DNA from 2 places in the Streptomyces sp. NPDC057694 genome. Region 1 is predicted to be linked to the other one. Evidence: riboswitches for the same ligand, from Rfam matches in the RefSeq annotation. Region 1 holds a riboswitch; the other holds the start of a gene.
What was found. Region 1 has a riboswitch for cobalamin ahead of cobN (cobaltochelatase subunit CobN). Riboswitches for the same ligand answer to the same signal wherever they lie in the genome.

Region 1 (11,168 bases):
CGGATGCGCGAGCCCGGACTCGCCGAGGTGCGCCGCGCCCAGGACGACGGCCGCTGGGACCGCGCCTACGCCTCCCAGTCCACAGCCGCCGTCCCCGACGACCTGACGGCGGCCCTCGACGCGAACCCGACGGCCCGCGAAGCCTTCGACGCCCTCGACCGAACCGCCCGCTACCTGGTCCTGCTCCCCCTCCTCCAGGCAACCCCGGACAACCGCCGGGCCCGCCTGGACCGGGCGGTCAGGGACCTGGGCGACGCGGGGCGGGGCCGGGGCTGACGCGGGCTCCACGCACGTGGACCCCGACTCGGGGCGGTTACTTGAGGGGGCGCTGTTCCGGCTGTGCCGATGCGCGGGGGACACGCGGGGTACCGTCCCGGCCAGGGGCGGCCGTCGACGGGAACGGCCGGGATCGACGGGGGAGTCTCCATGAGTCTGTCGGGGCAGATCATTCCTTTGGCGGGCGTGGCGCTCGGCGCCGTCACGTCGTTTCTCGCGGGCAGCCTGAGCGAGCGGTCGCGGTGGCGGCGTGAGCAGTCCGTGCGGTGGGACGCGCGCCGCCTGGACGCGTACGCCGAGTACCTGCACACCGTCAAGGAACTGGCGGCCCGCTATCAACGCATAGCCGCCGGGCGGGGGTTGGTGACGGGCCCCGCACCGCTGGAACTCACCGCGGACGTCCTGGCCGAGATGAGCGCCCTTGAAGCCAGACGCTCCGCACTGACGGAGACCTGCGCCCTGCTGGGCGACACCGACACGAACACCGCGTCGAAGGCGCTGGACCACTGCCTGTGGCGGCTCGAACTCCTGGCCCGCGACGTGCCCACCGAGGTCGACCAGAGCTGGGAGCAGGCCTCCGCGGAGTTCCGGCAGGCCCAGCGTTTCTACATCGAGCACGCCCGCATCGGCCTGGGCGTACCCGGCCCGGCCAAACGGGACGTCCCCTGGCCCTCGGACTGGCGGCCCGTGCGCAGGGAGCCCTGAGGCGGCCCACCGGGGCGTTCGGGGCGGCGCGCCGTGTGTTTGAGTGGGCGCACCCCCTTCGTCCGAGCAAGCCCATGGAGCCCCCGTTGCCGCACGTACTCATCCTCGGTGGGACCACCGAAGGCCGGGAGCTGGCTGAGGTGCTGGACGGGCGGGTGCGGGTCACCAGTTCGCTCGCGGGGCGGGTCGCCGCGCCTCGGTTGCCGGTGGGGGAGGTGCGGGTCGGGGGGTTCGGTGGGGTTCCTGGGCTCGTTGACTGGGTGCGGGGACACGGGGTGGACGCTGTCGTCGATGCCACTCATCCGTTCGCGGAGCGGATCAGCTTCAACGCAGCCGGGGCCGCCGCCGAGGCCCGGGTTCCGTTGCTCGCGCTGCGGCGGGCCGGGTGGGTGGCACAGGATGGGGACGACTGGCGGGAGGTCGGGTCGTTGGGGGAGGCGGCCGAGGCCGTCGCCGGGTTCGGGCGGGTGTTTCTCACCACCGGGCGGCAGGGGCTCGCCGCGTTCGCGCACGTCGGCGGCGCCCACTTCCTCGTACGGGCCGTGGACGCGCCCGAGCCGCCGTTCCCGCCGCGCATGGACGTGCTGCTCGATCGCGGGCCGTTCACGCTGGAGGGGGAGCGGGAGGTCATCGCCCGGCATCGGATCGATGTGCTCGTGACCAAGGACAGCGGGGGCGCCGCCACCGCGCCCAAGCTGACCGCCGCCCGTGAGGCCGGGATTCCGGTCGTCGTCGTGCGGCGGCCGCCCGTGCCGCAGGGCGTGGAGGTGGCGGCCACCGTGGCGGAGGCCGCCGCCTGGGTTCAGCGGGTCGTGGGCGTCTCCGGGTAGCGGCGGGGCGTCCAGGCGATGGTGGCGCCGGTGCCGCGCGTCGTCGCCCGCGTCTGCGACGAGCCGATGATCAGCAGCGTACGCATGTCGACCTCGGCCGGGTCCAGGTCGGCCAGGCCCAGTACGCGGACCGACTCCTCCGGGCCGCCCACGTCCCGGGCGACCACGACGGGGGTGTCCGGCGCCCGGTGTTCGAGGAACAGCTCGCGGGCCTTCGCGACCTGCCAGGTGCGGCTCTTCGAACCGGGGTTGTACAGCGCCACCACCAGATCCGCGGCGGCCGCCGCGTGCAGCCGCTCCGCGATCACCTCCCACGGCTTGAGCCGGTCCGAGAGGGAGATCGTCGCGTAGTCGTGGCCGAGCGGAGCGCCCGCCTTCGCCGCCGCCGCGTTGGCCGCGGTGACACCCGGCAGGACGCGTACGGGAAGGTCCGCGTACCGCTCCTCGGAGGCGACCTCCAGCACGGCCGTCGCCATCGCGAAGACGCCCGGGTCACCGCCCGACACGACGGCCACCCGGCGCCCGCGCCGGGCCAGGTCCAGGGCGAACTCGGCGCGCTCCGACTCCACCTTGTTGTCCGAACCGTGCCGCCGCTGCCACGGCCGGACCGGAACCCGGTCCAGGTACGTCGTGTAGCCGACAAGGTCGTCGCAGTTCGCGAGGGCGCCGCGCGACTCGGGGGTGAGCCAGGGCGCGCCCGCCGGACCGGTGCCGACGACCACGACCTCGCCGCGCTCCGGCGCCCCGGCCGGTTCGGTCTCGACCCGGGACGGCAGCACCGCCACCGAGAAGTACGGGACCGAGTCCGGGTCGATGTCGGCGAGGCGGCCGGTGCGCTCGCCCGCCATGAACGCCCGCTCCACATACCGCGCGTCGTCGAGCCGGCCCGAACTCTCCAGCGCCGTACGGACCTTGGTGAAGGTACGGCCCAGCTTCATCACGACCGCCGAGTCCGCCGCCGCGAGCCGCGCCGCCAGCTCGTCCTCGTCCAGCGTGCCCGGTATGACGGTCAGCGTCTCCTTGTCCTCGCACAGAGGCTCCCCGAGCCGGGCCGCCGCCGCGCTGATGGAGGTGACACCGGGGATGACCGTCGTGTCGTAGCGGTCCGCGAGCCGCTTGTGCATGTGCTGGTACGAGCCGTAGAAGAACGGGTCGCCCTCCGCGAGCACCGCGACCGTGCGGCCCGCGTCCAGATGCGCGGCGAGCGTGGCCGCGGCCTCCGCGTAGAAGTCGTCGAGGGCGCCCCGGTAGCCGCCCGGGTGGTCCGTCGTCTCCACGGTGAGCGGATACATCAGCCGCTCCTCGATCTGGCCCTCGCGCAAGTACGGCGCGGCGATCGAGCGGGCGATGGACCGGCCGTGCCGGGCGCAGTGGTACGCGACGACGTCGGCCTCGCCGATCGCCTTCACGGCCGCCACGGTGAGCAGTTCGGGATCGCCGGGGCCGAGCCCGACCCCGTACAGCCTGCCCGTGGTCTCGGGGGTGGCGCTCATGCCCGGTCCTCCAGGATCTCCGCCTCGGTGGCGATCGCGTTCAGTGCCGCCGCCGTCATCGCGCTGCCGCCGCGCCGGCCCCGCACGATCAGGTGCTCCAGGCCCAGGCCGGACGCGGCGAGCGCGTCCTTCGACTCGGCCGCGCCGACGAAGCCGACCGGGATGCCGAGGATCGCCGCCGGACGCGGGGCGCCCTTCGCGATCATCTCCAGGAGGTGGAAGAGGGCGGTGGGGGCGTTGCCGATGGCGACGACGGAGCCCTCCAGGCGGTCACGCCACAGCTCCAGCGCGGCGGCGCTCCGCGTGGTCCCCAACTCGGCGGCGAGGGAAGGCACTTCGGGTTCGTTGAGGGTGCAGATCACTTCGTTGTCGGCGGGCAGCCGCTTGCGCGTGACGCCGCTCGCGACCATCCGGGCGTCGCACAGGATCGGTGCCCCCGCGCGCAGTGCCTCGCGGGCCTTCGCGACGACCCCGGCGGAGTACGCGATGTCCGCTACGAGATCCACCTGGCCGCAGGCGTGGATCATGCGGACCGCGACCTGGGCGACGTCGGCGGGCAGCGCGGCGAGGCCTGCCGCGGCCTCGGCGCGGATGGTGGCGAAGGACTCGCGGTAGATCGCCGCGCCGTCCTTCTCGTAGTCGTACAGGGACATGGGGTTCGGCTCTTTCAACTGGGTTGTGGGGTGGTGCGGGTGGTCGTGTCGTAGCCGCCGTCCGGGCGGGCCGTGATGTCGATGTACGTCGTCCCTGCCGGGTGGCCGCAGCGGCGGTCGCAGCCCGACCAGTACGTGGGCAGGGTCGGGTGGGCCTCGGCGAGGTGGGCTGTGGCGTCCGCGCGGACGTCGGTGTGGGACTTGGCGCAGCCCGGGCTGCCGATGCAGGCGCCTACGCGGGTCCAGGGGGTTTCGGGGTGCTGTTCCTCTTCGGTGGCGCCGGGGATGACGATGCGGCGCCAGGGGGTGACGCGGAGTTCTTGTGCGGGGAGTTCTGCGGCGCGGGCTACGAGGTCCGCCCACTGGTCGGGGGTGGCCGTACCGAAGGGGAGGGCGATGCCGGTTGTCGTCGGGTGCGCGTTCGTCGTGGCTGGTCGCGCAGTTCCCCGCGCCCCTACGGGGCGCTCTTCCACGCCGGGTCCGGCACATTCAGCCCCTCCGGCGTTTGAGGAGCGGGGTCCGGGGCGGAGCCCCGTGCCCGTCGTCGGGTGCGCGTTCGTCGTGGCTGGTCGCGCAGTTCCCCGCGCCCCTACGGGGCGCAGTCCCAGGCGACGGGACAGGCGGGCCGTCAACTCGCCTTCGGGCAAGCCGAGTTCAGAGACGCGCCACACCCGGCGATCGGAGACCTCCCTGGCCGCCTCCACAAAGACTTCAGCCGCGCTCACAGCAGCCCGCGCAGCGTCCTCGTACGGCACCCGGAACGCCACACCCCCGACGGAGAGGAGCCCGTCGCCCCCGGGCAGCCCCCGAAGAAGGACATCCGGGCCGAGCCCGGCGACATCCCCGCGACCGTCGTCCAGCGCGAAAAGGAACCGTCCGGACAGTTCGGGCGTGACGGAACTCGCGATCAGCGCCGCGTCGAGCCCGCGCAGCCACCCGCGTACGTCGACGTGCCCGCCCCCGTCGAGCCCCGACATGGGTGAGGCGACCACATTGCGGACCCGCTCGTGCGCGGGCGACGGCAGCAGCCCGGCCGCGCTCAGAGCGTCCGCCAACTCGCCGCCGCAGCCGTCCCGCAGCCCGCGCAGCTGAACGTTTCCCCGCGAGGTGAGATGGAGCACGCCGTCCCCGAGCCGCCCCGCGAGAGCGCCCAGCGCCCGCGCCTGCGTCACCGTCAGCACCCCGCCGGGAATCCGCACCCGCGCCAGGAAACCGTCGTCCGCCGCGTGCAGCCGCAGCGCGCCCGGGCAGGCGTCGCCCCGGGCGGGATCAGCGGATATGTGGGTGGGGGACATGCCGGGGAGCATACCCATGGGGCTGTGACGAGCGCCCCGTACCGGGGTGCGCACCGGCCCCGTACGATGGCCGCACAGACCAACATCGCCAGCGACGGCGACAGGGGAGGAAGCCGGTGCGAATCCGGCGCGGTCCCGCCACTGTGAGTCCCGTGCCCGGCACGGGATGAGCCAGGAACTCCTGCCGTCGAACGACCACCCGGGGCGCGGACACCCCGAGGAAGGCCAGCCGACGCATGCCCCAGCAGCTGCTGCTCCTGTCGACCTCCGACACCGACCTGCTCAGCGCCCGAGCGGCGAACGCCGCGGAGGACACCCCGGTCGAGTACCGCTTCGCGAACCCCTCCCGGATCAGCGTCGAGCACGATCTCGACGCGCTGCTCGACGGCGCGGGCCTGGTCGTCGTCCGGCTCCTGGGCGGGGTCCGCGCCTGGCAGGACGGCATCGACCGGCTGACCGCCGCCGGGGTGCCGCTGGTCGTCCTCACCGGTGAACAGGCGCCGGACGCCCAGCTGATGGCGGCCTCCACGGTGCCCGTCGGCATCGCCGCCGAGGCCCACAAGTACCTGGCGCACGGCGGCCCGGCGAACCTGGAGCAGCTCGCCCGCTTCCTCTCCGACACCGTGCTGCTCACCGGCCACGGCTTCGAGCCGCCGCAGCCCGCGCCCTCCTGGGGCGCCCTGGACCGGCCCGCGTCGCAGGCCGGCGGCCCCACGGTCGCCGTGCTCTACTACCGCGCCCACCACATGAGCGGCAACACCGCCTTCGTGCACACCCTGTGCGACGCGATCGAGGCGTCCGGCGCCCGCCCGCTGCCGCTGTACGTGGCGTCGCTGCGCACCCCCGAGCCCGAGCTGATCGAAGCGCTGACCGGCGCCGACGCCATCGTCACCACCGTCCTCGCGGCGGGCGGCACCCGCCCCGCCGAGGCGAGCGCGGGCGGCGACGACGAGGCCTGGGACGCGGGCGCGCTCACCGGCCTCGACGTGCCGATCCTCCAGGCGCTGTGCCTGACCTCGTCCCGCGCCGACTGGGAGGCGAACGACGAGGGCGTATCGCCGCTCGACGCCGCCACGCAGATCGCGGTGCCGGAGTTCGACGGCCGGCTGATCACCGTCCCGTTCTCCTTCAAGGAGATCGACGAGGACGGGCTGCCCGCCTACATCGGCGACCCCGAGCGCGCCGCCCGCGTCGCCGGGATCGCCGTCCGCCACGCCCGCCTGCGGCACATACCGGCCCGGGACAAGAAGCTGGCGCTCGTCCTGTCCGCGTACCCGACCAAGCACTCCCGGATCGGCAACGCGGTGGGCCTGGACACCCCCGCCTCCGCGATCGTGCTGCTCAAGCGGCTGATCGACGAGGGCTACGACTTCGGGGACACCGACGGGATCCCCGGCCTCGCCTCCGGCGACGGCGACGAACTGATCCGCGCGCTCATCGACGCGGGCGGCCACGACCAGGAGTGGCTGACCGAGGAACAGCTCGCGAAGAACCCGGTCCGCATCCCGGCCGCCGACTACAAGCGCTGGTACGTGACGCTGCCGCAGGAGCTGCGGGACGGTGTCGAGCGGCACTGGGGCCCGCCGCCCGGCGAGATGTTCCTCGACCGCTCCCGCAACCCCGAGGGCGACATCGTGCTCGCGGCGCTGCGGCGCGGGAACCTGCTGATCCTCATCCAGCCGCCGCGCGGCTTCGGCGAGAACCCGATCGCGATCTACCACGACCCCGATCTCCCGCCGTCCCACCACTACTTGGCGGCCTACCGCTGGATCGCGGCCTCCGCCGACGACGGCGGGTTCGGCGCCGACGCGATGATCCACCTCGGCAAGCACGGCAACCTGGAGTGGCTGCCCGGCAAGAACGCCGGCCTGTCCGCCGCGTGCGCTCCCGACGCGGCCCTCGGGGACCTGCCGCTGGTGTACCCGTTCCTGGTCAACGACCCGGGCGAGGGCACCCAGGCCAAGCGCCGGGTGCACGCCACGCTCATCGATCACCTGGTGCCGCCGATGGCGCGCGCCGACTCCTACGGTGACATCGCGCGCCTGGAGCAACTCCTCGACGAGTACGCGCAGATCGCGTCCATGGACCCGGCGAAGCTGCCCGCGATCCGGGCCCAGATCTGGACGCTGATCCAGGCCGCGAAGCTCGACCACGACCTGGGCCTGGAGGCGCGGCCCGACGACGACGGGTTCGACGACTTCCTGCTGCACGTCGACGGGTGGCTGTGCGAGGTCAAGGACGCGCAGATCCGCGACGGGCTGCATGTGCTCGGGCAGGCGCCGGGCGGTGCCGACCGGGTCAATCTGGTTCTCGCCATTTTGCGGGCGCGGCAGATCTGGGGCGGGAGTCAGGCTCTGCCGGGGTTGCGGGAGGCTTTGGGGCTGGACGAGTCGAAGGCGACCCGTACTGATGCTGATGCCGCTGAGTCGGCGGCCCGGGGCCTGGTCGAGGCGATGGAGGCCGCCGACTGGTCGCCCGAAGCGGTTCCGGCGGCGATTGCGCTGGCGTCACGGGGCTCTGCCCCGGACCCCGCTCCTCAATCGCCGGAGGGGCTGGATTTGGTTGCTGACATCCTGACCTTCGCCGCCCGCGAAGTCGTCCCCCGTCTCGACGCCACCACCGCCGAACTCGACAACTCCGTACGGGCGTTGGAGGGACGGTTCGTGCCCGCCGGGCCCTCGGGATCCCCGCTGCGCGGGCTGGTGAACGTCCTCCCGACCGGGCGGAACTTCTACTCGGTCGACCCGAAGGCCGTTCCCTCCCGCCTTGCGTGGGAGACGGGACAGGCGCTGGCCGAGTCGCTGGTGGACCGGTACAAGCAGGACAACGGCGGGGAGTACCCGACCTCCGTCGGGCTGTCCCTCTGGGGTACCAGTGCGATGCGTACGGCGGGTGACGACATCGCCGAGGCGTTCGCGCTGCTCGGCATCCGCCCCGTCTGGGACGACGCCTCGCGCCGCGTCACGGGCCTGGAGGCGATCCCGTACGAGGAGTTGGGCCGCCCCCGCATCGACGTGACGCTGCGCATCTCCGGCTTCTTCCGCGACGCGTTCCCGCACACCATCGGCCTGCTGGACGACGCGGTGCGCCTCGCGGCCTCGCTGGACGAGCCGGACGAGCACAACCACGTCCGCGCCCACGCGCAGGCCGACCTCGCCGAGCACGGTGACGAGCGCCGGGCCACCACCCGCATCTTCGGCTCCCGCCCGGGCACGTACGGCGCGGGCCTGCTCCAGCTGATCGACTCCAAGGACTGGCGCACCGACGCCGACCTCGCCGAGGTGTACACGGTGTGGGGCGGTTACGCGTACGGCCGCGGCCTCGACGGCAAGGCGGCCCGGGGCGAGATGGAGACGGCGTACAAGCGGATCGCGGTCGCCGCCAAGAACACGGACACCCGCGAGCACGACATCGCCGACTCCGACGACTACTTCCAGTACCACGGCGGCATGGTCGCCACCGTGCGCGCGCTGCGCGGCACGGCCCCCGAGGCGTACATCGGCGACTCGACGCGCCCCGAGACGGTCAAGACGCGCACGCTCGTCGAGGAGACGAGCCGGGTGTTCCGGGCCCGCGTCGTGAACCCGAAGTGGATCGAGGCGATGCGCCGCCACGGCTACAAGGGTGCCTTCGAACTCGCCGCCACCGTGGACTACCTGTTCGGCTACGACGCCACGACCGGCGTCATCGCCGACTGGATGTACGACAAGCTCACGGAGACGTACGTCCTCGACGAGACGAACCGCCAGTTCCTCTCCGAGGCCAACCCCTGGGCCCTGCACGGCATCGCCGAACGCCTCCTGGAAGCCGAGTCCCGCGGCATGTGGGAGAAGCCGGACCCCCAGGTCCTGGAGGCCCTGCGCCAGGTGTACCTGGAGACCGAGGGCGACCTGGAGGCGGACGAGTCCTGAACCCGGCAGGTTCTAGCGGAGCGTCACCGTGAAGCTCCGCCCGTAAGCGTGCCGCGTGTTCACGTCGAGCCGGGTCCCGCCGGGGGCCCGGCTCACGTGTATCGCCTCGTCGCCGGAGATCTTGCGCAGGGGGCGGCCGGGCAGCAGCACCGTGATCGTGTCGCGGGTCGTCGTGGGGTCCGCGACCGCGACGGTGACCGTCTTCTCCCGGCGTACCAGGACCGATGCCGGGCCCTGCACCGTCAGGCCCGCCGTGCGGTGGGTGCCGGGCGTGAAGGTGTTGGCGGTGGTCAGGGCGAGGGCGGGGTGGTGGACCGCCTGGAGGTGCGGGGTGTTGGACAGGAGGCGGACCGGGGTGTGCGGCCTTCGTGCGGGGGCGTTCGGGAGCAACGCGTAGGCGAACGAGGTGGGTCGGGCGTCTGCCGGGTGTTCCAGCGTCAGGGAGAAGACCTGTTTGGTCACCGGTGTGTCCGGGTTCGTGGTGCGGACGGTGCGGCGGCTGCGGGTCACCGTGGCGAGGCGGGGCTTCGGTGCCGGGCCCGCGAGGCGCAGGTAGCCGACGGACACGTTCTGCGTGGTGTTGGCCCAGTGGGTCCAGCCGTCGCCGCCGGTGACCGCGACCCGGTCGCCCGCGGCGGCGATCCGCGCGTCGACCGTCGTCGTCACGGCCCGGCCGCCGCCCGGCGCGTCCCCGACGCCCGCCGAGACGACCACGATCTCGTCGTCGAAGAGGAACCAGGAACGGGTCGCTCGTGCGGCGCGGTAGGCGACGAAGTCGTCGGGGAGGATCCCGGCCCGCTTGTCGCGCCACGGCACGTCGTCCGAGGCCACCCAGCCCGCCGCGCCGTACACGCCGTCGAGCACGGCCCCGCCCGAGTACGCCTGCGTCGCCGTCGGGAAGTACACGTACTTGTTCTGCGACTCGGACGACGCCGTGAAGTTCAGGGGGTGCGACGGGTTGTCGTAGAAGAGGTCTCCGTCGTACGACTCCGGTACGGAGCGCCGGAGTTCGACCGGGGCCGTCACGCCCGCCAGGCCGTACGGGGAGACCGTCGTGAAGTAGTCGACGCCGAACGCCTGCGTCTGGTCCTGGCCGGAGAGGTAGAGGTGGTGGGCGCCGTCGCCCTGGAACCAGGGCAGCAGGTTCTCGCCGCTCATGTACTCGTACTTGCTGATCCGCCGTGAGCTGCGGGACAGCGCGAACGCGTAGCCGGGCCGCCGGTGCACCGTGCGGTCCATGGCGTTGAAGGCGACGGAGCGGGCCGGCGGGTTGAGGTCGGCGGCGGGCACCGAGGTGTCGGCGAGGATCGCGGTGTAGCGGACGACGCTCAGCGGCGACACGAACGTCGCGGGGTCGAGCGCGGCGCGGGACGTGGCCCGGACGTGCTTCACGTACCCGGCGAGGGCCGTCGCCCGGTCGCCCGTCGCGAGCGAGGCCAGATCGACCACCGCCTCGACGACCGTGGCCACGTCGGCGTACCCGGTGCCGGTGCGGGAGACCGAGCGCCCCTTCACGGCCTCCATCATCCAGCCCTCGAAGATCAGCGGAGCGAAGCCGTTCCGCACCCATCCGTCGATGACGGGCACCAGCTCGGCGCCGTTCGCGAAGCCCGTCCCGTCGAGGATCTTCAGGGTCTGCACGACCCGGCTGAGCAGGCCCTTCCCGTACGAGCCCGTGTACGCGACCGACGCGTGCTGGATGAAGGACCCGTCGGCGTAATGGCCGTCCGTCACCCCGTGCCGAAGCGCGTACGGGTCGATGGTCGCGAAGACGGTCAGCTGGTCGGTGAGGGCTTTGGTGATGCGGGCCCCGCCGACACCGCCGCCGACGAGTGCGCCCTGGAGGATGCGGTTCGTGGTGATGTCGGCGAGGTTGGCGCCGGTGTGAAACCGCGAGTCGAGGTCGACGTCGCCGTCCTTGCCGTTGCGCAGATACGCGTCCATGGAGTCGACGTAGGCGCCGGTCAGGGCGGCGGAGGCGCTGTCGGTGCCGGCGAGCAGGACG
Region 2 (11,168 bases), on a different contig from region 1:
CGCGGTGGCCGCGCTCGTACCGCCGTGCCGTACAGATCGTCGTCCAGGACACCGAGGGCGCGCTCGATCCGCGGATGCGGGTGGGCAGGGCGATCGGCGAGGTGCTGCGGGCCCACCGGATGGTGCCGCGCGGCACCGAGCAGGACCGCGTCTCCGAACTCCTCGCCGACGTGGGCCTGACAGCCGAGCACGCCGCGCGCTACCCGCACCAGCTCTCCGGCGGGCAGCGCCAGCGTGCGGCGATCGCCCGCGCCCTTGCCGTGCGGCCGCGCTTCCTGATCCTGGACGAACCGACCAGCGCCCTGGACACCACCGTCCAGGCCCGCATCCTCGACCTGCTCCGCCGCCTGCGCACCGAGCACCGGCTCTCCTGCCTGCTGATCTCCCACGACCTCGCGGTGGTGGAGCAGCTCTGCCCGCGCGTACTCGTCCTGCACCACGGCCGCGTCGTGGAGGAGGGCGACCTCACCGACGTACTCCGGAACCCTCAACACCCCGCCACCCGCGCCCTGCGCGACGCCGTCCCCCGCCTCGCCGCCGCACAGAGGGATCAGGAACGATCCGACTGAACTCCCTCATCGATCAATACAGTTCATGCGCGGGCGAGTTGTCGCATGACAACATTCACTGGGTACGTTGGTGTGTGCGGCAGCACGTGAAAGACCCGAGGAGGGGCATGGTCGACCCGGTCGACGACGCGGCACGGTGGGAACGGCAGGTCCAGATTCGGCTGGTCCGGGGCGAGGCCGCGGTGCTCGGCGAGGTCTACGACCGCTACGCCCGCATGCTTCACTCAGTGGCGGCGCGGCTGACGGGCGAGGAGCAGGCCGCCCGCGATCTCGTGGTGGGTGTCTTCACGCACCTGTGGCAGCACCCCCAGGCCTTCGACCCGGGGCGGTACCGCCTGGGCACCTGGCTGGTCATGGCGACGCTGGACCGACACGAGCGCACCGCCGGGAGCGTGGCGGCGCCGGGCCCCGACGCCCGCCTCTCCGCGGCCCGGATCGAGTGGGCGGACGCGGTCATCGGCTCGATGAACCGGGGCATGCGAGGGGCGATCCACCTCGTGCACACGGAGAAGATGGACTACCGCCGGGCCGCGACCGAACTCGGCGTCGCGGAGGGCGAGATACTGCGCAGACTCCGGGACGGGTTGAACATGCTCGCAAGTACCGATGCCACTGCCGGGGAGGACGGACGATGAGCGGTGACTTCGACGGGCACTCCCGCCTCGAGCACCTGCTCGGCGCATGGGCCCTGGGCGCCTGTTCCGCGCAGGAGACGGCGGAGGTCGACGCGCACCTCGCCGCGTGTGCGCCCTGCACCGAGGAGGCGGCACGGCTGCGCGCCTCCCTCGAACTGCTGCATCCCCACATGGATCTCGACCTGGCCCCCACGCTGCGGGCCGAGGTCCTCGGCTCGTGCCTGAGCGCCCGCCCGCCGCAGATCGCCGTGCCCGACTACGCCCAGCCGTACGACGTGGAGACCGCCCGACTCGGTTCGTTGCTGGCCGACATGAGCGACGAGGAGTGGCGGTCCCCGGTCCAGCTGGAGTGGTTCGAGGGCGACGATTCCGCCACCCACCGGACGTCCGTGTCCGGAGTACTCGGCCATCTCCTCGCGGTGGACGGCTCGGTGTCCCGTTCACTGGGTCTGCCGGACCCCGTGCAGCGGGCGCAGGACCTGTCGTCCGATCCGGAGACACGGACCAAGGCGCTGTGGCAGCAGACGGAGCAGGACCGCGAGGCGACCGGCGCGTCCGGTGACGAGAGCCCCGACCCTGTCCGGCGTGCCTGGCGGGACCACGCCTACGAGCTGATCCGCACCTGCTCGTTCAGCGGCAACGGAGTGGCCGACATCGCCGTGCCCTACGGGGACGACGTCGTCCTGCCCCTGCGCCTGGCCCTGCTCGACCGGGCCTTCGAGACCTGGATCCACGCCACCGACATCGCGGACGCCGTGGACCATCCGTACCCGCCTCCCGTGCCCGAGCACCTGCGGACACTCATCGGGGTCGCCGTGCAGATGCTCCCCGCGATCCTGGCGGCGCGCAGGCAGGCGGGACTGGCGTCGCCGCCGCTGCCTCTCACACAGCCGGACGCGTCGCCGCGCAGTGTGCGCCTTGAGATCGAGGGCGAGAGCGGAGGCGACTGGTACCTGCCGTTGGACGCCGCCGACGGCCCGGCGGGCCCGGACAACTGCGTCAGCCACATCGTCCTGCCCGAAGTGGCGTTCTGCCGGGTCGCGGCGGGCCATCTCGCCCCACGAGAGGCGGCCACGGGCCAACAGGGCGACCCCACGGCCGTCGTCGAGCTGCTGTACGCGATGGCGTCGATGAGCCGTCTCTAGGCTCGGCGCGGCCATGGGGCATGGCCGGTTCCCCCGTTGCGTCGTCCCGCCCGCTGTAGTGGCATCGACCCGGCGGCCGATGTCACACCGCAGAACCGCTTCGGCCGCGACAGGGCGACGCCGATCAGGGAGGGGCGATGCCGGAGAACGAGGCTTCCGCGTCATTCTCGGCGAGCGGCGAGATCGGCGTCGTGGTCGCCGGGGGCGGGGCGCGGGGCGCGTACGAGGCCGGCATGCTGGCGACGCTGCTGCCGGAGCTCGACCGGTTCGGGCAGCGGCCGACGTTGTTCACCGGTACCAGTGCGGGAGCGCTCAACGCGGTGCTCTTCGCCTCGTTCGCCCACCTGCCCGCCCACCAGGCCGCCGACGAAGTGGTCGCGGCCTGGCAAGGACTGACGAAGGATCAGGTCTTCAGGCCGTTCCTGCTGACGGCCCTGCCCTCGATCCTGCGGCAGTGCCTGACCAGGGTGGTGAACCCGTCCAGCGCGCCCCTGGCCGGCCTGCTCGACACGAGCCCCCTGCGGACCACGCTGCGGACGAAGGTGGACTGGAACCAGCTCCACGCCAACCTGGCCGACGGCGCGGTACAGGCGGTCGCCGTGGCCACGACGGCCTTCGGCAGCGGCCGTACCGAGGTCTTCGCCGAGGGACCGGCAGCAGCGAGGCTGCCGGCCTCCGACGCCGACCGGGCGGTGGACTACACCCGTACCGTCCTGAACGAGGACCATGTGATGGCGTCCGCCGCGATTCCCGTGGCGTTCCCGCCCGTCAGGATCGGACCGGCCGGCTGCTGGTACATGGACGGCGGTGTACGCCTCAACGCCCCCATCAAGCCGACGATCTCGCTCGGCGCGCGCCGCGTCGTGATCGTCGCCACGACACCGTTGCGCGATCTGCCGCACTCCACGGACTGCCAGGACGAACCCGTGCCGTCCGTCCAGGACGTCGTCGCCCAGATCCTCACCGGCCTGATGGGCGATCGCATGGTGGAGGACACGCGGACGCTCGGCAAGGTCGACGAGCTGCTCGAGTCCGGGGCGAAACGGATCAGCCCGCGCGGACGCCCGTACACCGTCATCGAGTACCTCTTCGGTGGCCCACTGCCCGGCCAGGCGGACCAGCTCGGCGAGAAGGCGGAGTACGTACTGGACACCAGTTTCCGTGGAGTGCGCCGCCTGACCAACCCCGACCTGATGTTCCTCGCCGCGCTCCTGGGCCCGGGACAGAGCCGGGGCGAACTGCTCAGCTACCTGTTCTTCGAACCGGAGTTCATCGGCGAGGCCATCAAGCTCGGCCAACGGGACGCCCGGATCATCCTGGACGAAGCGGGCGACGACCCGGGCAAACTGTGGCGCACCGACGCCGCGTAGGGCCCGTCCGGCGGACCGTGTGACCGCCACCGATCCGGGCCGCCGCCGAAAGGGCGGGCAGCCGCACTGCACAATGCAGGAATGGATCAGAGGGATCAGACGGATCACGCGGCGCGCGCGGACGACTCGGACCGCGCGGACGACGCGGCGGTCATGAAGGTCGTCGCCGCGGCCGTGATCGAGGACGGGAAGCTGCTCGTCGTCAGCAAGCAGGCCGCGCCGGACGTGTTCTACGTGCCGGGTGGCAAGCCCGAGCCGGGGGAGCGGCCGGAGGAGACCCTGAAGCGAGAACTCGCGGAGGAGTTGGGTGTCTCGACCGGGCCGCTCGAACATCTCGCGGTGGTCGAGGAGCGGGCGGCGCTGGAGGGCGTACCGATGCACCTGACCGTCTTCTCCACGCACCTCGTCGGGGAGCCGGTCCCGGCAGCCGAACTGGCCGCCCTGCGCTGGACCGACGGGCACGACCCGGACCTGCGGCTCGCCCCGGCGGTCGAACACCACCTGGTGCCGCTCCTGCGGACCATGGGCAGGCTCGGGCCGTCGGCGCGGATGGCATGATGACCGAGGACAAGGGCGACAGCCGCCCGAGGAAACCGGTGTGAATCCGGTGCGGTACCGCCACTGTGATCGGCGAGCGGATCCCGACGAGCCACTGCCCCGCGCGGGTGGGAAGGCCGGGACGAGCGCGGACCCGAGAGCCAGGAGACTCACGCTGTCGCCTCCTCGAAGCACCCCGGGGCGGAACTCCCCGGCGAGAGGAAGGACGCGGCATGCCTGAGCGGCTCGCCGACGAGACCGACGAGACCGGGTCGACGGAGGACCGGACGGTCCCGTGCCGGGTGGTGGTGTGCCGCGACTGCTGCTGCGGCACCGTCAAGGTCGACGCCGATCACGCGGCCCAGACCGCGCGGCTGCGCCAGATCGCCCCGGTCCGGATCTCCGAATGCCTCGACGTGTGCGAGCAGGCCAACGTCGTCGTCGTACAGCCGTCGACAGCCGGCCGGGCGGCTGGTGCCCGGCCGGTGTGGCTCGGGCTCGTCAACGACCGGGACGCGACGGAAGACATAGCGGACTGGGTACGGGCGGGAGGACCCGGTGTCGCGGCCCGGCCCGACATCCTCGACCTCTATCTCATCCAGCCCCCGCGCCGCGCTCCTCTCACGCCATGACCGCCGAGGTCCCGCCGGAGCAGGTCGCCGAGGCGCTGCGCGACGTGGCGCGGCTCGGTGGATTCTTCGCCCTCGACACCGTCGCGCCCGCGCCGTTCCACGAACGGGGCGGCGCTCTTCGCGACGGGTTCGCAGACCGGGCCCGAGCCGTCAACGACCGCTTCGGGACGGCCGAGACACGCGTCGGCGTCTCCGTCGCGCACCTGGGACTCGCGGCCCGGCTCTGGTCGCCGGTCCTCGCCTGCGCTCTCGTGCACGGGATCGTGCCGACGATGAGCGGCGTGGAGTGGTCCGGTGACGGGACGGACCTGCGCCTTGTCGGCCCGCGGGGACGGCTCGCCGCCCGCCTGCCGTCGCCCCTGGAAGCCGTCCTCGCGGAGGCCGACGGCGTGCTGAGGGAGGTCGAGCGCGGCCTCACGGTGAAGGTGGCACCGGGCCTGCTGGCCGGCAACTCCGCGTCCGCGCTGGTCGGTTCGGCGGCGCAACTGCTGAGAACCCGGCCCGCCCTGCGCGGCCCGCTCACCCGCCTGACGCGGGAACTGCTGGACACGGGCCGGCTGCGCGGCACCGGCCGGATCACCGGGCCCGGTCCGACCTTCCGCCGCAACAGCTGCTGCCTCTACTACCGGGCCCCGGGCGGCGGGAAGTGCGGGGACTGCTGCCTGACCCCGTGACCGACCGCGGGCCGGGCAGCAGGGCGGATCAGTCCCCGACCCGCGTGTCCCGCTCCTGGAACGCGTCCAGGATCCGCTCGGCGGCCAGTGTCGCGGTGAGCTCGCCGTCCCTGACCCGCTGCTCCAGACCGGGCGTCACGGCCCGCACCGCGGGATCGGCGTGCAGCCGGCCGAGAAGCTCGTCGCGCACCATCGTCCAGGTCCAGTCCACCTGCTGCGTACGGCGCCGCTCGGCGAGCCGCCCCGTCGAGTCGAGGAGCGAACGGTGCTGCTCGATCCGCTCCCAGACCTGGTCGAGCCCGCTCTCCTCACGGGCGCTGCACCACAGCACAGGAGGCGTCCAGAACGCGTCCTTGCCGTGCATCAGCCGCAGCGCGCCCGACAGTTCCCGCGCCGCCGACCGCGCGTCACGCTCGTGCGGCCCGTCGGCCTTGTTCACCGCGATGACGTCGGCCAGCTCCAGGACACCCTTCTTGATGCCCTGCAACTGGTCGCCGGTCCGCGCCAGCGACAGCAGCAGAAACGTGTCGACCATGTTCGCGACAGCCGTCTCCGACTGGCCCACGCCGACCGTCTCCACCAGGACGACGTCGTACCCGGCGGCCTCCATGACGACGATCGACTCCCGGGTCGCCTTCGCGACACCCCCGAGCGTCCCGGCCGTGGGGGAGGGGCGTACGAAGGCGGCCGGATCGACCGCCAGCCGCTCCATCCGCGTCTTGTCGCCCAGGATGGAACCGCCCGTCCGGCTGGACGACGGATCGACCGCGAGCACGGCCACCCGGTGGCCGAGCCCGGTCAGCAGGGTGCCGAACGCGTCGATGAACGTCGACTTCCCCACCCCCGGCACCCCGCTGACGCCGATCCGGCGGGCCCGGCCGCTGTACGGGAGCAGCTCGGTCAGCAACTCCTGTGCGAGCCGCCGGTGCTGGGGGCGGGTGGACTCGACGAGCGTGATCGCCCGCGCGACGACCGCCCGCTTCCCGGCGAGGACACCCTTGACGTACGTATCGAGATCGATGGGCACACCGTCACCGGCTCACTCGTCGCCGTGCCCGAGGTTCGCCGCCAGGCGCGACACCAGGTCGTGGGCGGCGTCCGGGATCACGGTGCCGGGCGGGAACACGGCCGCCGCGCCCATCTCCAGGAGCGTGGGCACGTCCTGCGGCGGAATCACCCCGCCCACCACGATCATGATGTCCTCGCGTCCCTCCTCGGCGAGCGCCTCGCGCAGCGCCGGTACGAGGGTGAGGTGCCCGGCGGCGAGCGACGACACCCCGACGATGTGCACGTCCGCCTCGACGGCCTGCCGCGCCACCTCGCCCGGGGTCTGGAACAGCGGGCCGACGTCGACGTCGAAGCCCAGGTCGGCGAAGGCCGTCGCGATCACCTTCTGGCCGCGGTCGTGCCCGTCCTGGCCCATCTTGGCGACGAGGATGCGCGGCCGGCGCCCCTCGGCCTCGGCGAACTCGTCGACGCGGCCGCGGGTCCGGTCCACGGATCCGGACTCCCCTGCTTCGTTGCGGTACACACCGGAGATCGTACGGATCTGCCCCGCGTGCCGGCCGTAGACCTTCTCCAGCGCGTCCGAGATCTCGCCGACCGTCGCCATCGCGCGCGCCGCACGCACCGCGAGCTCCAGGAGATTGCCGTCACCGTCCGCCGCCCTCGTCAGCGCGTCGAGCGCCTCCTGGCAGGCCGTCTCGTCCCGCTCCTCGCGCAGCCGGCGCAGTTTGGCGATCTGCTGGGAGCGCACCGAGGAGTTGTCGACCTTGAGGACGTCGATCTCCTCGTCCGAGTCGACGCGGTACTTGTTGACGCCGATGACGGGCTGCCGTCCGGAGTCGATCCGCGCCTGCGTGCGCGCGGCCGCCTCCTCGATGCGCAGCTTCGGGATGCCCGCGTCGATGGCCTTGGCCATGCCGCCCGCCTCCTCGACCTCCTGGATGTGCTGCCAGGCACGGCGCGCGAGGTCGTAGGTCAGCTTCTCCACGTACGCGCTGCCGCCCCACGGGTCGATGACCCGTGTGGTGCCCGACTCCTGCTGGATGAGCAGCTGGGTGTTGCGGGCGATGCGCGCCGAGAAGTCGGTGGGCAGCGCGAGCGCCTCGTCGAGCGCGTTCGTGTGCAGCGACTGGGTGTGGCCCTGCGTCGCTGCCATCGCCTCCACGCAGGTACGCGTGACGTTGTTGAACACGTCCTGCGCCGTCAGCGACCAGCCCGATGTCTGCGAATGGGTGCGCAGCGAAAGGGACTTGGAGTTCTTCGGGTCGAACTGCTTCACGAGCTTCGCCCACAGCAGGCGCGCCGCGCGCAGCTTGGCGACCTCCATGAAGAAGTTCATCCCGATCGCCCAGAAGAAGCTCAGACGCGGCGCGAACGCGTCGACGTCGAGCCCCGCCTCCCGGCCCGCCCGGATGTACTCCACGCCGTCCGCGAGGGTGTACGCCAGCTCCAGATCGGCCGTCGCACCCGCCTCCTGGATGTGATAGCCGGAGATGGAGATCGAGTTGTAGCGCGGCATCCGCTGCGACGTGTAGGCGAAGATGTCGGAGATGATCCGCATCGACGGCTTCGGCGGATAGATGTAGGTGTTGCGGACCATGAACTCCTTGAGGATGTCGTTCTGAATGGTCCCGGCCAGCTTCTCCGGCGGCACGCCCTGTTCCTCGGCCGCCACGATGTACAGCGCGAGCACGGGCAGCACCGCGCCGTTCATCGTCATCGACACGGTCATCTTGTCCAGCGGGATGCCGTCGAAGAGCTGCCGCATGTCGTAGATCGAGTCGATGGCCACGCCCGCCATGCCGACGTCGCCCGTCACCCGCGGGTGGTCGCTGTCGTAGCCGCGGTGCGTCGGCAGGTCGAAGGCGACGGACAGGCCCTTCTGACCGGCGGCGAGATTGCGCCGGTAGAACGCGTTGGACTCCTCGGCCGTGGAGAAACCCGCGTACTGACGGATCGTCCAGGGCTGATTGACGTACATCGTCGGGTAGGGGCCGCGCAGGTACGGGGCGACACCCGGGTACGTGCCGAGGAAGTCCAGGCCCTCCAGGTCCTCACCGGTGTACAGCGGCTTGACGGAGATGCCCTCGGGCGTCTCCCACAGCGGGTCGGCGCCGTCGCCCGCGCGCTTGAGGGCGCTGCGCCACTCCTGCGTCGCGGTGCCCGGCGCGGGGCTGCCGAGGCCGATCGTCGAGAAGTCGGGGACTCCGGAGGCGTCAGGGGCGGTCATCGGGACACTCCCATGCGGTCGAGCGTGGCGCTGAGTACGTCGACGGCGTCGCAGCCGGCGAAGACGAAGCTGTCGGGGGCGGCGGTGGTACCCGGTCGGCCCGCGAGGAACACGTGCCGGGCGCCCGCCTCCCGCAGGGACCGCGCGGCGGACTCGGCCTGCTCCGCGTAGACCGCGTCACTGGAGCACAGGCACGCTTCCCGCGCGCCGCTCTCCTCGAAGGAGCCGTCGGTCACCGGCTCGATGCCGCCCGCCTGGAACAGATTGGCCGCGAAGGTCGTGCGGGCGGTGTGCGCGGCGGCGGGACCCAGCGCCGCCAGATACACCCGGGGGCGCTGTCCGGTGGCCGCGAGGTGCGCGTCGGAGCGGGCCCGCAGCGCCTCGAACGCCTCGTCACGGCGTACGCGCGGCAGCCCGCCGGACGGCCGCGGCGCCGACGGCGCACGGACCACGGGCTTCTCGGCGAGATGCGGGAACTCACTGACGCCGGTGATGGGTTCGCGCCGCTCGGCCAGCCGACGGGCGCGCACCGACCAGGTCTCGGCGAGCCGCTCGCCCACCAGCCCGGAGCGCAGGGCCGCCGCCTGGCCGCCCTCCCGCTCGATGGTCTGGAAGAACTCCCAGGCGGCGTGCGCGAGTTCGTCGGTCAGGCGCTCCACGTACCAGGAGCCGCCCGCCGGGTCGATGACCCGGGCCAGGTGCGACTCCTCGATCAGAATGGTGGAGGTGTTGCGGGCGATACGGCGGGCGAACGCGTCCGGCACGCCGAGCGCGTCGTCGAACGGCAGCACGGTCACGGCGTCGGCGCCGCCCACTCCCGCCGCCAGCGTCGCGACCGTCGAGCGCAGCATGTTCACCCAAGGGTCGCGGCGCGTCATCATCACCGGGGACGTCACCGCGTGCTGAACCTGCGCCCCGCTCTTCGGCGCCCCGCACGCCTCGGCCACCCGGGCCCAGAGCCTGCGCGCGGCACGGAACTTGGCGATGGTGAGGAACTGGTCGGCCGTCGCGGCGTAGCGGAACTCGACCTGGGCGAGGGCCTGCTGGACGTCCAGGCCCGCCTCGGTGAGCTGCCGCAGGTAGGCGACGCCCGTGGCCAGCGACGCGCCCAGCTCCTGCGCGGCCGAGCCACCGGCCTCGTGAAACGGGAGGGCGTCCACGGTCAGGGCGCGCAGCCCCGGATACCGCTGTGCGCACAGCAGGGCGAGTTCGGCCGCGGGCTCGATGTCGTACGACTGTCCCGTGCGGGCTTCGAGGCCCAGCGGGTCGGCGCCCAGGTTGCCCCGCGCCGCGTCGGCGGCGACGCCTCTGTCCTCGTACAGGCGCAGCAGTTCGCGGGCGGCGCTCTCGTACTCGGCGCCCGCGTCGAGCACCACGGGGGCCAGGTCCAGGTGGACACCGTCGAGCGCGGCGGGCAGCGCCGACACGGGGAAGCCGCCGCCGTCGCCCACCGTCAGCCACAGCGACGTGACGCCGTTCTCCAGATCGGCGAGGACCGCGGCGGACTCGGGGAGCACATGGCGCTGGCGCACGTCCCAGCCGCCGGCCGTGTTCCCCTCGGCGCGGCCACCGCGCACGAACGGCGGGAAGCCGGGCAGGCCGACCGGGGGAGCGGCATCGTCGGACGTGTAGAGGGGACGAGCGCGCAACCCGTCATCGAGCGTGGTGGACAGGGCGTCCTCCGCCTCGCCGGCCGAGACTTCCCTGCCCGACTTGCGCAGGACACCGGCGACAAGTTGCTGCCACTGATCATGCGTCGCGTCAGGGAATTCGGCTGCCAAGGAGAGCCCGTCGTCAGGCAGGACCGTCATGTTCGGATGCTAAGGCAGCGTGCAGAAGAGCAGCAGACGACACACATGTGACCTTGTTCTCCTTGTCTTGCGCGCGTAGATCGCCTACGGCCGGTTTCGAGGCCCCCCAGTGGCTGGCTCCGGGGCCCGCCGCACCAGCGCGCCCGCCTCCTTCACGAGGACGTGCAGATGCGGCCATGAATCGGCGAACCGCGTCAGGTCACGGACCGTCACACCGCTTGCCGGGAGGAGGGGCTCCGCGGGAAGGAAGTGGACACTGGTACCGGTCGTCCCGTCGTCGGGGACCGGTCGCAGGCCGGTGGTGGGGCTGCCGTGTTCGTACCGCTGGGTCCAGGATCCGTTGTGGCGGCGGTTGGTGTGGACGAGCCAGGTGCTGAGCGCCGCCACGGTGGACATGCCCCGCCGAGGGTTTCCGTCGGGCAGCGGCGGGGTGTCCGGGTGGTCGAAGAAACGGAGGTCCTTCGTCGCCATGACCGGCTTCTTCACGATCTCGCCCTGTTCGTCGAGACGTGTGTCGGTGCCTCGTCCGTCGTCCACGACGGCGACGGACCCGTCCGGGT

Region 2: it holds a riboswitch for cobalamin, as region 1 does, so the genes downstream of both, ACFVDP_RS08900 ((2Fe-2S) ferredoxin domain-containing protein) here and cobN (cobaltochelatase subunit CobN) in region 1, are expected to answer to the same signal.

Annotation. Positions count from the first base shown of each region.
Region 1 is NZ_JBHVIX010000027.1:71,752-82,919, forward strand. It holds gene ACFVDP_RS36990 (YdeI family protein) at 1-276, shown strand, start outside; gene ACFVDP_RS36995 (hypothetical protein) at 427-981, shown strand; gene ACFVDP_RS37000 (cobalt-precorrin-6A reductase) at 1,056-1,811, shown strand; gene ACFVDP_RS37005 (precorrin-2 C(20)-methyltransferase) at 1,784-3,304, opposite strand; gene ACFVDP_RS37010 (precorrin-8X methylmutase) at 3,301-3,957, opposite strand; gene ACFVDP_RS37015 (cobalamin biosynthesis protein CobG) at 3,972-5,252, opposite strand; cobalamin riboswitch at 5,331-5,456, shown strand; gene cobN (cobaltochelatase subunit CobN) at 5,489-9,163, shown strand; gene ACFVDP_RS37025 (polysaccharide lyase family 8 super-sandwich domain-containing protein) at 9,176-11,168, opposite strand, start outside.
Region 2 is NZ_JBHVIX010000002.1:429,885-441,052, reverse strand. It holds gene ACFVDP_RS08925 (ABC transporter ATP-binding protein) at 1-569, shown strand, start outside; gene ACFVDP_RS08920 (RNA polymerase sigma factor) at 677-1,204, shown strand; gene ACFVDP_RS08915 (anti-sigma factor family protein) at 1,201-2,349, shown strand; gene ACFVDP_RS08910 (patatin-like phospholipase family protein) at 2,487-3,719, shown strand; gene ACFVDP_RS08905 (NUDIX domain-containing protein) at 3,801-4,277, shown strand; cobalamin riboswitch at 4,306-4,428, shown strand; gene ACFVDP_RS08900 ((2Fe-2S) ferredoxin domain-containing protein) at 4,490-4,888, shown strand; gene ACFVDP_RS08895 ((2Fe-2S)-binding protein) at 4,885-5,562, shown strand; gene meaB (methylmalonyl Co-A mutase-associated GTPase MeaB) at 5,591-6,589, opposite strand; gene scpA (methylmalonyl-CoA mutase) at 6,602-8,797, opposite strand; gene ACFVDP_RS08880 (methylmalonyl-CoA mutase family protein) at 8,794-10,608, opposite strand; gene ACFVDP_RS08875 (ATP-binding protein) at 10,693-11,168, opposite strand, start outside.